Catenuloplanes niger: one gene and its partner. Each later gene encodes a partner of the first gene's protein in a complex. Links are inferred from orthologs where the notes say so. Each region holds a gene or a part of one and is shown on either strand. Other genes may lie near its edges.

Region 1 (7,022 bases):
CACCGCGCCGGTCTCGGCCGGCGGGATGCGCAGGCGCAGCGTGGTCAGGTAGCCGCGTTCGCCCTGGCCGGCGTAGTGGGTGGCGAGCGTGGGCCGGGTGGTGCGGCGGAACCGGGAGACGGACGCGAGCGGCACCGGCTGCGGCGCGTTGACCAGCTCGTCCAGGTCGGTGTCGTCGAAGCCGGTCAGCGGCGCGTCGGCCTCGCCCGCGTACGCGGTCTGCTCCAGGTGCCCGTCGGGCTTGCGGACCAGCACCGCGACCGCGTCCGCGGCGGACTCCTCGCGCATCATCTCGGCGTACCGCTGCCAGATCTGCGGGCCGGTCTCGGTCGCGGGCGCGTCCAGCAGCCGGACCGTGACGGACTGCAGCGCGGTCGCCGACCACATCCGGCGCAGCCAGGCCGGCGGCAGGAACGCGGCGGCGTACCCGATGCCGCAGGCGACGGCGAGCACCCGGGCCGCGACGCTGAACGGGGACGCGCCCGCCTCCGGCCCGGCCGGGAACAGTCCGGCGAGCCCCATCAGCACCACCACGCCGGCGAACGCGACGGTGGAACCGGCCGCGATCGACAACCGGATCCGCGGCGAGCCGGTCCGCCGGCGCGCGGCCGAGGCCAGGTAGATGCCGGGCACCAGCTCGGCGATCGCGAAGAACGTCATCGCGATGATCAGCAGGGTGGGGCGCATCGGCTCGCCGCTCCGCACGGTCAGCAGCCCGGCGCCGATGATCAGGGCGCCGGCCAGCGAGGCCGCGGTCAGCTCGCGGCGGACCGGCCGCAGGAGCGAGATCAACCGCATCGTGAGGTACGGCTGGAGCAGCAACACCGGCAGGAAGAGCGCGTTGACCCGGAGGCCGCCGACCGCGAGTGCCCCGTCGAGCACCCGGTTCAGCGCGTCGGCCAGGAAGATCACGGTGGGCGCCACGAAGATCAGCGCGACCGCGCGCTGCAGCGGGTCCGGGCGGCGGGCCAGGTGATAGAGCACGCGCAGGAAGAGCGCCGCGAAGATCAGTTCCGCCGCGATGACCACCATCTGATTACTCTCTATTTTCATCGCATTACGCACTGTAGTTGGGCTCGGTGGCGGCGCCGGGCGTTTGGCGGCGAAGGGCCGGGGATCGCGGGCGCGACCGTACCCATGATGTCTTCATTGTGCAGTTATGTGATGGAATGGCGAGATGGCAGATCCGCAGCCGACGCCCGGTCACCCGGAGCGCGAGGCCCCGGGTGGGCATCCCGCTCCAGGCCTCGCGGCCGAGGTCCGGCAAGGCACGCACGACCTGGCGAACCTGCTCGGCATCGCCGCCAACTACCTGCAGTTCCTCGAGGAGGATCTGGACGGGGTGGCCGGCGCGGACGAGGCGCGCGGTCACCTCGAGCGGATCTCCGCGGCCGTCGACCGCGCGACCGAGGTCACCCGGCGGCTGGCCACGGCCGCGGTCACCCCCTCCTGACCGCACCGGCGCGCTTGCATAGGCTTGCGCCATGCAGCGGTGGCGGGGATACGACGCGGTTCCGGGCGGCTGGGGCCGATCGGTCGTGACGATCGGTGTCTTCGACGGCGTGCACCGCGGTCACCAGGCCACCATCGGCGACACCGTGAAGCGCGCCCGCGACCTGGGCGTCCGCTCGGTGGTCGTGACGTTCGACCCGCACCCGTCCGAGGTGGTCCGGCCCGGCTCGCACCCGGCCGTGCTCACCGAGGCGGCCCGCAAGGCAGACCTGATCGAGGCGCTCGGCACGGACGCGCTCTGCGTGGTGCCGTTCACCAAGGACTTCTCCCGGCGGTCGCCCGAGGAGTTCGTGCACGAGGTGCTGGTCGAGCACCTGCACGCGGCGCAGGTCGTGGTCGGGGAGAACTTCCGCTTCGGGCACCGGGCGGCCGGCGACGTGGCGCTGCTGCGGCGACTCGGGCGCACGTTCGGCTTCGCGGTGGAGGACGCGCCGCTGATCTCGGCGGAGGAGGGCACGGTCTTCTCCTCCACGTACATCCGGGCCTGTGTGGACGCGGGCGACGTGGCCGCCGCGGCCCGCGCGCTCGGCCGTCCGCACCGGCTGGAGGGCGTGGTGGTCCGCGGTGACCAGCGGGGCCGTGAGCTGGGCTTCCCCACGGCCAACCTGCTGTCCGGGCGGTACGCGGCGATCCCGGCGGACGGCGTCTACGCGGGCTGGCTGGTCCGCCGCGACGAGCGGCTGATGGCGGCTGTCTCGATCGGCACCAACCCGACGTTCTCCGGCAGCGAACGGCGTGTCGAGGCTTACGCGCTCGACTTCACCGGCGACCTCTACGGCGAACGGCTGAGCCTGGACTTCGTGGCCCGGCTCCGGGAGACCCGCGCCTACCAGGGGATCGAGCCGCTGGTGGCGCAGATCACCGAGGACGTCGACCAGACCAGAGGGCTTCTGCGCGCCGGGTGAGGCGGACCGGTTGCGGGCGGTGTTCGGCCGTGTTGCTGTAGTGTGGTTGAGACTTCGGGTCTCCGAGGTTTCGCTCCGCCTGCCTGCTCGACGCCGTGGGCCGCGGATCAGCGACAGGTTGCAACCGACAGGATTTGATGGAATGGCGCTCGACCAAGAGCAGAAGAGCAAGATCCGCGCGGACTACGCGACCGCCGAGGGTGACACCGGTTCTCCCGAGGTTCAGGTCGCCGTGCTGACCAAGCGGATCGCGGACCTGACCGAGCACCTCAAGGTGCACAAGCACGACCACCACAGCCGTCGTGGTCTGCTGCTGCTGGTCGGCCGCCGCCGCCGGCTGCTCAACTACGTCCAGAAGAAGGACATCGCCCGCTACCGGACGCTCATCGAGCGCCTCGGCCTGCGCCGATAGCTTCTTCGACGGGCGGCGGCAACGCCGCCCGTCGCCGTAACACCACCACACAGACAGCTGGGCCGCACTGACCACGCCGGTCAGCGCACCGGTCCTCGGTAGTGGCCTCCGGGCCGGCGGATCACCGCCGCCCCGGGCGCTTCGATCGAAGACCGGCCGACTGAGCAGCCGCCCCCATTCGCGGGTGGCGCTCCGGCACAGGTGGTCGTGGCCCACGACCGAAGGAGTGCAACACCGCTTATGACCGAGCAGAACAACGCTCTCGGCTCCCAGCACAGCACCGCAGTGATCGACAACGGCGCGTTCGGCACCCGTGAGATCACCTTCTCCACCGGCCGGCTGGCCAAGCAGGCCGCCGGCTCCGTCATCGCCCAGCTCGGCGAGACGGTCGTCCTCTCCGCGACCACGGCCAGCAAGGCGCCGAAGGAGCACTTCGACTTCTTCCCGCTGACCGTCGACGTCGAGGAGCGGATGTACGCCGCGGGCCGGATCCCCGGCTCGTTCTTCCGCCGCGAGGGCCGGCCGAGCGAGGACGCGATCCTCACCTGCCGCCTGATCGACCGGCCGCTGCGCCCGTCCTTCACCAAGGGCCTGCGCAACGAGGTCCAGGTCGTCGAGACCGTGCTGGCGCTCGACCCGGCCCACCCGTACGACGTGGTCGCCATGAATGCGGCGTCCATGTCCACCAAGCTCTCCGGCCTGCCGTTCTCCGGCCCGATCGGCGCGACCCGGGTCGCGCACATCGACGGCCAGTGGGTGGCGTTCCCGACGCTCGAGGAGCTGGAGCGCGCCACCTTCGACATGGTCGTCGCGGGCCGCACGCTCGCCGACGGTGACGTCGCGATCATGATGGTCGAGGCCGAGGCCACGCCGAACGCGGTCAAGCTGATCGCCGGTGGCGCCACCGCCCCGACCGAGGAGGTCGTGGCGAGCGGCCTGGAGGCCGCCAAGCCCGCCATCCGCGAGCTCTGCCGTGCGCAGAGCGAGCTGGCCGCGGTCGCCGCGAAGCCGGTCGTCGAGTTCCCGGTCTTCCTGGACTACCAGGACGACGTGTACGAGGCCGTCGCCACCGCGGTCCGGGGTGAGATCGCCGAGGCGATCAAGATCGCCGGCAAGGCGGAGCGCGAGGAGGCGCTCGACCTCGTCAAGGCGAAGGCCGTCGAGCAGGTCGCCCCGCAGTTCGAGGGGCGTGAGAAGGAGGTCTCGGCCGCCTTCCGCTCGGTGACCAAGTCCGAGGTGCGCAACCGCGTGCTGCGCGAGCAGGTCCGCATGGACGGCCGCGGCCCGCGCGACATCCGCCCGCTGACCGCCGAGGTCGGCGTGCTGCCGCGCGTGCACGGCTCCGCGCTGTTCGAGCGGGGCGAAACCCAGATCATGGGCGTCACCACGCTGAACATGCTGCGCATGGAGCAGGCGCTGGACACTCTCGCGCCGGAGAAGTCCAAGCGCTACATGCACAACTACAACTTCCCGCCGTACTCGACCGGTGAGACCGGCCGGGTCGGCTCGCCGAAGCGTCGCGAGATCGGCCACGGCGCGCTCGCCGAGCGGGCGCTCGTGCCGGTGCTGCCGAGCCGCGAGGAGTTCCCCTACGCGATCCGCCAGGTCTCCGAGGCGCTGGGCTCGAACGGCTCGACCTCGATGGGCTCGGTCTGCGCGTCCACGCTGGCGCTGCTCTCCGCGGGTGTCCCGCTGAAGGCGCCGGTTGCCGGCATCGCGATGGGCCTCATCTCCGACGAGGTCGACGGCAAGACCCAGTACGTGACGCTGACCGACATCCTCGGTGCCGAGGACGCGTTCGGTGACATGGACTTCAAGGTCGCCGGCACGCCGGAGTTCGTGACCGCGCTGCAGCTCGACACGAAGCTCGACGGCATCCCGTCCGACGTGCTCGCGGCCGCGCTCCAGCAGGCGCACGACGCCCGCGGCACGATCCTCGGCGTGATGCAGGCCGCGATCGAGGGCCCGGGCGAGATGTCCGACCACGCGCCGCGCGTCACCACCGTGAAGATCCCGGTCGACAAGATCGGCATGGTCATCGGCCCGAAGGGCCAGACGATCAACGCGATCCAGGACGAGACCGGCGCCGAGATCTCCATCGAGGACGACGGCACGATCTACGTCGGCGCCACCAACGGGCCGTCGGCCCAGGCGGCGGTCGACCGGATCAACGGCATCGCGAACCCGACGCTGCCGAAGGTCGGCGAGAAGTTCCTCGGCACGGTCGTCAAGACGGCCGCGTTCGGCGCGTTCATCTCGCTGGTCCCGGGCCGCGACGGCCTGCTGCACATCTCCAAGGTGGGCAACGGCAAGCGCGTCGAGAAGGTCGAGGACTTCCTCAACGTCGGCGACAAGATCGAGGTCCAGATCGCGGACATCGACCAGCGCGGCAAGATCTACCTCGACAAGGTGCGCGCCGAGGGCGAGGAGGCTCCGGCCGAGTCCGCCGGTGGCGAGCGTCCGTCCCGTGACCGTGGCGACCGCGGTGACCGCGGCCCGCGTGGTGACCGGGGCGACCGCGGTGACCGTGGCGACCGCGGCCCGCGCGAGAGCAGCGCGGACGGCGGCGAGGGTGGCGGCGAAGGCGGGGACGGCCCGCGCCGTCGTCGGACGCGCCGCGACTGATGACGAACCCCGTACAGCGGGGCGCTGACCCACTGGGCGGCACGGTCAACAAGACCGTGCTGCCCAGTGGGCTGCGCATCGTCACCGAATCCATCCCGACCGTCCGCAGCGTCTCGATCGGGATCTGGGCCGCGATCGGCTCCCGCGACGAGACGCCGGAGTTCTCCGGCGCGTCGCACTTCCTGGAGCACCTGCTCTTCAAGGGCACCGAGCGGCGCACCGCGATGGACATCTCCGCGGAGATCGAGGCGGTCGGCGGCGAGACGAACGCGTTCACCGCCAAGGAATACACGTGCTACTACGCGCGCGTGCTGGACGAGAACCTGCCGCTCGCGGTCGACGTGCTCTGTGACCTCGCGGCGAACTCCGTGCTCGCCGACGCGGACGTGGAGACCGAGCGCGGCGTGATCCTCGAAGAGATCGCCATGCACGACGACGAGCCCGGCGACCAGGTGCACGACATCTTCACCGAGCTGATCTACGGCGACCATCCGCTGGGCCAGCTCATCTCCGGCACCGAGCAGACCATCGGCGCGATGACCCGCGCGCAGATCGAGACGTTCTACCGCGAGCGGTACACCGCGCCGCACCTGGTGATCGCCGCGGCCGGCAACCTCGACCACGACGCCGTCGTGGCCCAGGTGACCGCGGCGCTGGCCGGCACGCCGCTGGACGGGCCGGCCGCCGCACCCGCGTCCCGCCGCGCGTCCGAGCCGGCCCCGGCGTACGCGCCGCCCGCGCAGGTCGTGGAGCCGAAGGACACCGAGCAGGCGCACGTGGTGCTCGGTGCGCCCGGCCTGGCCCGGCTGGACGACCGGCGGTTCACCGCCGGCGTGCTCAACAACGTGCTCGGCGGCGGCATGTCCAGCCGGCTCTTCCAGGAGATCCGGGAGAAGCGCGGCCTGGCCTACTCGGTCTACTCCTACACCACGCAGTACGCGGACTCCGGCCTCTTCGCGGTCTACGCGGGCTGCGCGCCCGGCAAGGTCGAGGAGGTGCTGGAACTGTCCCGTGCCGAGCTGGCCCGGGTCGCTCGCACCAGCCTGACCGCGGAGGAACTGGACCGGGGCAAGGGCATGACCAAGGGAGCGTTCGTGCTCGGCCTGGAGGACACCGGCTCCCGGATGACCCGCCTGGCCAAGGCCGAGCTGCTCTACGACGACCTGCTGCCGGTCGCCGGCTTCCTGGAGCGGGTCGACGCGGTCACCGCGGACGAGGTCGCCGCGCTCGCCGAGGACCTGCTCACCCGCCCGCGGTCACTCGCGGTGGTGGGCCCCTTCGACGAGGACACGGTCTGGCCTCTGGGATAGTGGCGCGGTGAGCGAGACTATCCCAGTCGCTGTCCTCGGAGCCGCCGGCCGGATGGGCACCGAGGTGTGCAAGGCGGTCGGCGCCGCCCCCGACATGGAGCTGACGGCCACGGTCGACGCCGGCGAGCCGCTGGACAAGGCGGCCGCCGCGCGGGTGATCGTGGACTTCACCACGCCCGGCGCCGTGCTGGACAACCTGCGGTGGGCGATCGACCGGGGCATCCACGCGGTCGTCGGCACCAGCGGCTTCACCGAGGA
Region 2 (6,695 bases), 3.7 Mb from region 1 along the record:
CGCGACCGGCACCGGGTCACGCACGGACTTCTGCGGCACGACAGAACTCCCGTCACACGAAAGCCCCGTGAACCCGAAAAACACCTGTTCACGTGGCGGCACCGGCGGCGCGGAAGCCACCTCGCCACGTGAAGACACCGGCGGCGCAGGAACCGTCCCGACACGCGCAAGCACCGGCGGCGCGGGAACCGTTCCGGCATGTGAACACATGGGCGGTGCGGGAGGTGTCTCGCTCTGTGGAGGTGTCGACGGCGTAGTGGGCGTGTCGTCACGTGAGGGTGGCTGCGGTGTGGCGGAGGGCCGGGCGGGTGAGGAGCGTGAAGGTGGCCGCGGCGGGGTCAGTGGGTGGTGGGGGTCGGGTGGCGCCTCGCGGTTCACGCCGTCGACGATGGCCGCCGCCTCGGCGTAGGAGCAGCCCCTGATCCGGCGCAGGCGGTCTATATGGCCACGACGCTTTCCCCAATAACGGCGCGCCTGATGCAGACGACGAAATTCGTCCCGCTCGGGAGAATAATTACGGGAAGCGGTCCGATCCCGCAGCACGGCCAATTCCGAAGACATGAACAATGACCCCTGACGCATAGAGAAAGCCTCCCACGAAAGGGAGATCACCACCGACCCCGATCGGCGGGCGCCGGCCCACATCGGATTGCGCCATTCGCGATAAGGGGCCCTCCCGACCCGACGCACATTCCACCTACTTGCACACCACGACTCGGATAGACTTCCGATGACGCGACTCGGTGAATTGATGCCATACCGAGCGGCGAGTCGCGGCGATTTCGCTCAGGTGCGCCAGCACGGAACCGGCATCGCCGGGATGCACCGTCTGCCGTCGACCACCCTTGGGGTGCAGATCTTCGGCAGGGCCCCCACACCCGCCACGAAAAAAACAGCCGGCCCCACGGACCCCCGACACCCAGCAAGCCCCGCTATGCACCGGAGCCCGAGACCCGCCGGAGGCAGCCCGAAACCCCACCACCAACCCAACGGGAGGCAGCCCGAACCCCCAGCTCGAAAACGCCACCACCAACGCGGGTGGAGGCGGGATCGTGCGGCCTCGGATCCCGCAGGGAGGAGCGCCAGCGACGACCGGTGCCCGCGGGAGCATGCGGAACTTCACCCGCCGGAAGCGGGCATATCCGCCCTTAAGCTCCGGTCGGTCGGCGGCCGGCGAAGCCGCATTCGAGCCGGTGGTACCAGTCGATGCTGCGGTCGCCCTCGAGCCAGCACCAGAGGATCGGGCGGCCGTCGAGTTCGCCGGGGAAGTCCAGGAGCACGGGTGCCAGGTTCTTGATCTGGATGCCGTGCTGTTCGAGCAGTTCGACGGTGGCGTAGATCCGGGCGTCGAGTGCCTTGATCTCGGCGACGCCGCCGAACGGGCTCTCCAGGCCGTCGGCCAGGTCGGCCTTCAGCTCCGCCAGGTCGGCGCGGAGTGTGACCAGTTCGTCGATGCGGGGACGCAGGGTGGCGATCAGCTGCCGGGCCTCGGCCAGTGTGAACACGACCCTCAGTATGGGGCATTCGTTGATCAGCACATGCGGCTGCCCGATCTATCCCTCTTCTCCCCACATCGTGTCGTGCCGGACGCGGACCTCGACGGGGTGGTCGTGCCGGGGTTGCGCGCCGAGTTCCACCGGCGTCCGGTGGCGGGCGGGACCGAGTCGGTCGGCGTCTACAGCTACGCGGGCGAGACGATCTTCATGGCCTGGGGGTACGTCGGGGAGGCGCACTGCCGCTTCACCGCGTTCCGGGACGCGGGTGGCCGGTGGGGTGAGCCGGCGCCGGGGTGCCCGCCGGTCCGGGCGCACCGGGACGGCGGGCGGGTCACTGCCCTCACGGTCGGGGATCACGTGCTCCCCATGGACCTCAGTGACTCGCCCGCCGCCGACCGGTGCGGTTCCGGTCCGGACGTGCCGCCGCCGGCCACAGAGGTTTTTGACCAGCCGATGCCCAGGGACTGGCCGGCCTCCGCAGCCGACAGCGGGGTTCACTCCGGGACCCTCAACCCCGGAATTCGCCGGTGAGTGATCGGTGGCAGCCGGTCACTCACCCACGGGACGGTTCGGTCGCGGCCGCGGGGGAAGGGACGGATCCGCGCACGAACCTGATGGAACCGATGGTGAGGCCGATCGCGACGCCGAACAGCACCAGGTGCACGGCGGGCGGGACGATCGGCACGAACGCGATGACGGCCACCGGGATCTGGACCAGCGCGACCAGGGCGATCAGCGGGCCCCGGCGCCGGGCGCCCCAGAGGTACGCCGAGACGACCGGTGAGATCACGACGGCCAGGCTCAGCACGTCCAGCAGCGTGTGGAGGTAGGGGTTCGCGACCTTGTCGTGGGCGAACGCAGATGCCGGGGTCGCCACCCAGAGCATCGCGGCCGTCGCGCCCACGGTCGCGCCACCGAGGGCCAGGGATCGTCCGGTTGCTCGCATGGTGCACCTCCCCAGTCAGCAGTCAATTACTCGCTGTCATTTGACCGTAACGGGGAGGAGTGAGGGTGCGATAGCCCCGCACAGATGAATGAATAAACGGTCCGGTGAATGGTCGTGCATCTTCCCGCCGTGCAGGTTCCACACCCACCTGATCAGGTGTTTTGCTGCGCCAGCGAGGTCGCGCGATCTCGGGCCGCACCAAGAGCATCCAGCACGGCGGCGCGCAGTCCGTGGCGTTCCAGTTCGGCCAGCGCGGCCGCGGTGGTGCCACCCGGCGACGTGACCGCCTCGCGCAGCGTGACCGGATGTTCGCCGGACTCGCGCAGCATGGTCGCGGAGCCGAGCGCGGTCTGCACCGCCAGCTCGCGCGCGGTCGCCCGGGGCAGGCCGAGCAGCACCCCGGCCTCGATCATCGCCTCGACGAACAGGTAGACGTACGCGGGGCCGGAGCCGGAGACCGCGGTGACCGCGTCCTGCTGCTTCTCCGGCACCCGGAGCACGGCGCCGAGCGGCCGGAACAGCTCCTCGGCCAGTGCCACGTGCTCGTCGGTCGCGTGCGCGCCCGGCGAGATCGCGGAGATCGCGGCGCCGGCCAGCGCGGGCGTGTTGGTCATGACGCGCACCACGGGCGTGCCCTCGGGCAGCCGGCGCGCGAAGAACGCGGTGGTCAGGCCCGCGCAGAGCGAGATCACCAGGGTGCCGGGCCGGACGCTGTCCCTGATCTCGGTCAGCAGCGCGTCGGCGTCCTGCGGCTTGACGCCGATCGCGAGCACGTCGGCCTCGGCCGCGGCGGCGGCGTTGCCCACCACCCGGACGCCGTGCGTGGCGCGCAGCTGTTCGGCGCGCTCGGGGCGGCGCGCGGTGGCCAGCGCACGACCGGCCGGGTGACCGCCGCGCAGCAGTCCGGCCAGCACCAGCTCACCCATCGTCCCGGCGCCCAGCACCGCGACGGTCCGCTCGCTCACCCCGTACCTCCCTGAACACGGTCGTGGTGCGCGTCCCGGCCGGGACGCGCACCACGTGGTCGATCAGCTGCCGAAGAAGACCTCGGCCTCGGTGTAGCGCTCCAGCGGGACGGTCTTGAGCTCGCCGGTGCCCTCGATCAGCGGGATGCGCACGATGTCGGTGCCGCGGAGCGCGACCATCTTGCCGAAGTCGCCCTCGTTCACCGCGTCGATCGCCTGCAGGCCGAAGCGGGTGGAGAGCACCCGGTCGAACGCGGTCGGCGTGCCACCACGCTGGATGTGGCCGAGCACGACCGTGCGGGCCTCCTTGCCGGTCTTCGCCTCCAGCTGCTCGGCGAGCCACTGGCCGATGCCGCCGAGGCGGACGTGGCCGAAGCTGTCCAGCTGCTGGTTCTGCAGGACCATCTGGCCCTCCAGCGGCTGCGCGCCCTCGGCGACGACCACGATCGGCGCGTACTCGTGCTGGAAGCGCTTCTCCACGTACGCCGCGACCTGGTCGACGTCGAACTCGCGCTCCGGCAGCAGGATGACGTTGGCGCCACCGGCGAGGCCGGCGTGCAGCGCGATCCAGCCCGCGTGGCGGCCCATGACCTCGACGATCAGCGTGCGGTGGTGCGACTCGGCGGTGGTGTGCAGCCGGTCGATGGCCTCCATCGCGATGTTGACCGCGGTGTCGAAGCCGAACGTGTAGTCCGTGCCGTTCAGGTCGTTGTCGATCGTCTTCGGGACACCGACGACGTTCACCCCGAGGTCGGACAGCTTGGTCGCGACGCCCAGCGTGTCCTCGCCGCCGATCGCGATGAGCGCGTCCACGCCGAGGCCGGCGAGGTTCTCCTTGACCCGCTCGACACCGTTCTCGATCTTGAACAGGTTGGTCCGGGACGAGCCGAGGATGGTGCCGCCGCGCGGCAGGATGCCGCGGACCTGCTGGATGCCGAGCGGCATGGTCAGACCCTCGAGCGGGCCCTTCCAGCCGTCCCGGAAGCCCACGAACTCGTGGCCGTAGGCCGTGACACCCTTGCGGACCACGGCGCGGATGACCGCGTTCAGACCGGGGCAGTCGCCGCCGCCGGTGAGCACACCGATACGCATCTTGGCTCGTCCCTCCACACAACGTGCAAGCTTTTCGGCCGCCTCGGGCAACGCTGCCGCGCGGGCGGGCCGCCATCGCAGACTGTAGTCGGCGTCACTGAACCGCCCGGAAGCAGACCCCGGCTACACCCGGATGTCATCCGCGCTACAGGTTCGGTTCGGTCATCGCTCTCCACCGCGCAAGGTTGTGGCGCGCGTCCACCAGGGCATCGTGGCGGTCCGCCTCGGCGTCGGGCAGGGGCGGACGGCCCTTGTCGTCCCAGAGCTGGCGCAGATCCTTGGTGAAGCGCGGGATGGCCCGCGGCAGCGCCGGCATCGCACCCCACAGCTGGGCCAGGACCACGTGGTCGTACGCGGCGAACCAGGCCCACAGGTCGAGTTGCTCGCCGGTGCGGCCGCGGATCGGCTCGACCAGGAACTGGTAGAGCTCCTCGCGGATCCGTTCGCGTGACTTCCAGGCGGGGTCACCCGGGGAGGGGAGGCGGTCGAGCACGTTGCGGCGCACCCAGGGCGTGGCCCGCGTACCGTCGAACTCCGTGGAGATCGCGTAGAACTCGCGGCCGTTCTCGTCCACCACGCCGATCGAGACCAGGTCGATCGTTCGACCATCCTCGATGAACTCACAGTCATAGAAGTAGCGGTATGTCATCGCGCACCATCCTCACCCATGCTGATGGTGGCACCCCATCCAGGGGTGCGTGCGGTGACCCATGATCGGGTAAAGAGGGCCAGTGGGTCGCGCACCTTAACCGGCCCGAAACACAGTCGGCATGTGCCCTGGGAACAGTTCCCGGACAGTCGGCACCACGAGGTGGGAACGAGAATGGTCGATACTCCGCAAGACGCCACGACGCTTGCCCCGCCGGACCCGAAGCCGGGTTCGCACGCCCTCACGCTCGGGGTCGAGGAGGAGTTCCACGTCATCGACCTGGACACCCGGGAGCTGGTGCCACGCGCCGGCGAGCTGCTGGAACGGCTGCCGTCCGACTCGTTCACCGCCGAGCTGCAACGCTCGGTGGTGGAGACGAACACCGCGGTCACCCACACGCTCGACGACCTCCGGGAGGAGATCGTCCGGTTGCGCCGGCTCGCGGTCGGCGTGGCGGACGCGTCCGGTCTCGGCATCGCCGCGGCCGGCACCGTGCCGCTGCTCAACGGCGACGACCTGGAGATCACGCCCACCGCGCGCTTCCGGCACATGCTCGACGAGTACCAGATGCTCGCCCGGGAGCAGCTGATCTGCGGCGCCCAGGTGCACGTCGGCATCGACGACCGCGACCTGGCCGTGGCCGTGGCACAGCGGGTGCAGCCGGTGCTGCCGTCGCTGCTCGCGCTCTCCGCCAGCTCGCCGTACTGGATGGGGCAGGACAGCGGGTACGCGAGCGTCCGCTCGCTCGTCTGGCAGCGCTGGCCCACGGCCGGCGACCCCGGGCAGGTCAACAGCGCGGCCGACCACGACGCGCTGGTCCGCGAGCTGATCGCGACGGAGACGATCAGCGACCCCGCGATGATCTACTTCGACGTCCGGCCGTCCGCGCACGTGCCCACGGTCGAGCTGCGGATCACCGACGCCAGCTCGGACGTGGAGACCGTGGTGCTGCTGGCCGGCCTGTTCCGGGCCGTGGTCCGGCAGGAGATCGACCGGGTGCGCGCGGGTACGCCGTACACGCCGGCCCGGCCGCCGGTGCTGCGCGCCGCGCTCTGGCGGGCCGCGCGCTCCGGCCTGGAGGGCGACCTGATCGACCTGCCGCGCGGCCCGAAGCCGGTGCCCGCGGCCGAGGCGCTGCGCCGGCTCACCTCCGGCCTGCGGCCCTACCTGGAGGAGGCCGGCGACTGGGACCAGGTCACCGACCTGCTGGAGCGGGCGCTGCGGCAGAGCAGCGCGGCGGCCCGGCAGCGGCGCGCGTTCACCCGGCGCGGCCGGCTGGCGGACGTGGTCGACCTGATCCTGGCGGAGACACGCGGCGGCGAGCAGGTGCGCGAGGCCAGCGCCCCGGCCGGGCGGCTGGCCGACTACGCGAGCGCGGCCGACGAGATGTTCCCGGACACCGGGCCGCCGGCGGCGTACCGCGAGATCGTCGGCGCGCTGGACCGGCTCGGCGCGCAGGAGCTGCGGCAGCGCGAGCAGCTCCGGGACGAGGAGCAGCGGGCGCGCGGCGTGACGTTCAGCGTGGCCGGCGAGGCCAGCACCCGGTT

The links.
Region 2: J2S44_RS26150 (region 1) and J2S44_RS09405 share a complex: the UniProt entries of both Bacillus subtilis proteins name them as parts of the possible RNA degradosome complex. The link is inferred for Catenuloplanes niger from one-to-one orthologs.

What each region holds. Positions count from the first base shown.
Region 1 is NZ_JAVDYC010000001.1:5,870,346-5,877,367, forward strand. Bases 2,681-5,761 are described here. They hold J2S44_RS26150 (polyribonucleotide nucleotidyltransferase), read left to right. Parts: upstream 2,681-3,069; coding sequence 3,070-5,454; downstream 5,455-5,761. Other genes in these bases: rpsO (30S ribosomal protein S15), read left to right, coding at 2,681-2,829; J2S44_RS26155 (M16 family metallopeptidase), read left to right, coding at 5,454-5,761. Also shown: J2S44_RS26130 (response regulator), read right to left, coding at 1-1,032; J2S44_RS26135 (hypothetical protein), read left to right, coding at 1,178-1,453; J2S44_RS26140 (bifunctional riboflavin kinase/FAD synthetase), read left to right, coding at 1,485-2,417; more of rpsO, read left to right, coding at 2,560-2,680; more of J2S44_RS26155, read left to right, coding at 5,762-6,764; dapB (4-hydroxy-tetrahydrodipicolinate reductase), read left to right, coding at 6,772-7,022. UniProt on the Bacillus subtilis protein: Involved in mRNA degradation. Catalyzes the phosphorolysis of single-stranded polyribonucleotides processively in the 3'- to 5'-direction. Necessary for competence development in Bacillus subtilis.
Region 2 is NZ_JAVDYC010000001.1:2,176,512-2,183,206, forward strand. The notes cover bases 2,486-5,239. They hold J2S44_RS09405 (6-phosphofructokinase), read right to left. Parts: upstream 4,500-5,239; coding sequence 3,471-4,499; downstream 2,486-3,470. Other genes in these bases: proC (pyrroline-5-carboxylate reductase), read right to left, coding at 2,595-3,407; J2S44_RS09410 (polyadenylate-specific 3'-exoribonuclease AS), read right to left, coding at 4,645-5,148. Also shown: J2S44_RS09385 (DUF2203 domain-containing protein), read right to left, coding at 1,149-1,505; J2S44_RS09390 (hypothetical protein), read left to right, coding at 1,581-2,027; J2S44_RS09395 (hypothetical protein), read right to left, coding at 2,050-2,442; J2S44_RS09415 (glutamate--cysteine ligase), read left to right, coding at 5,323-6,695. UniProt on the Bacillus subtilis protein: Catalyzes the phosphorylation of D-fructose 6-phosphate to fructose 1,6-bisphosphate by ATP, the first committing step of glycolysis.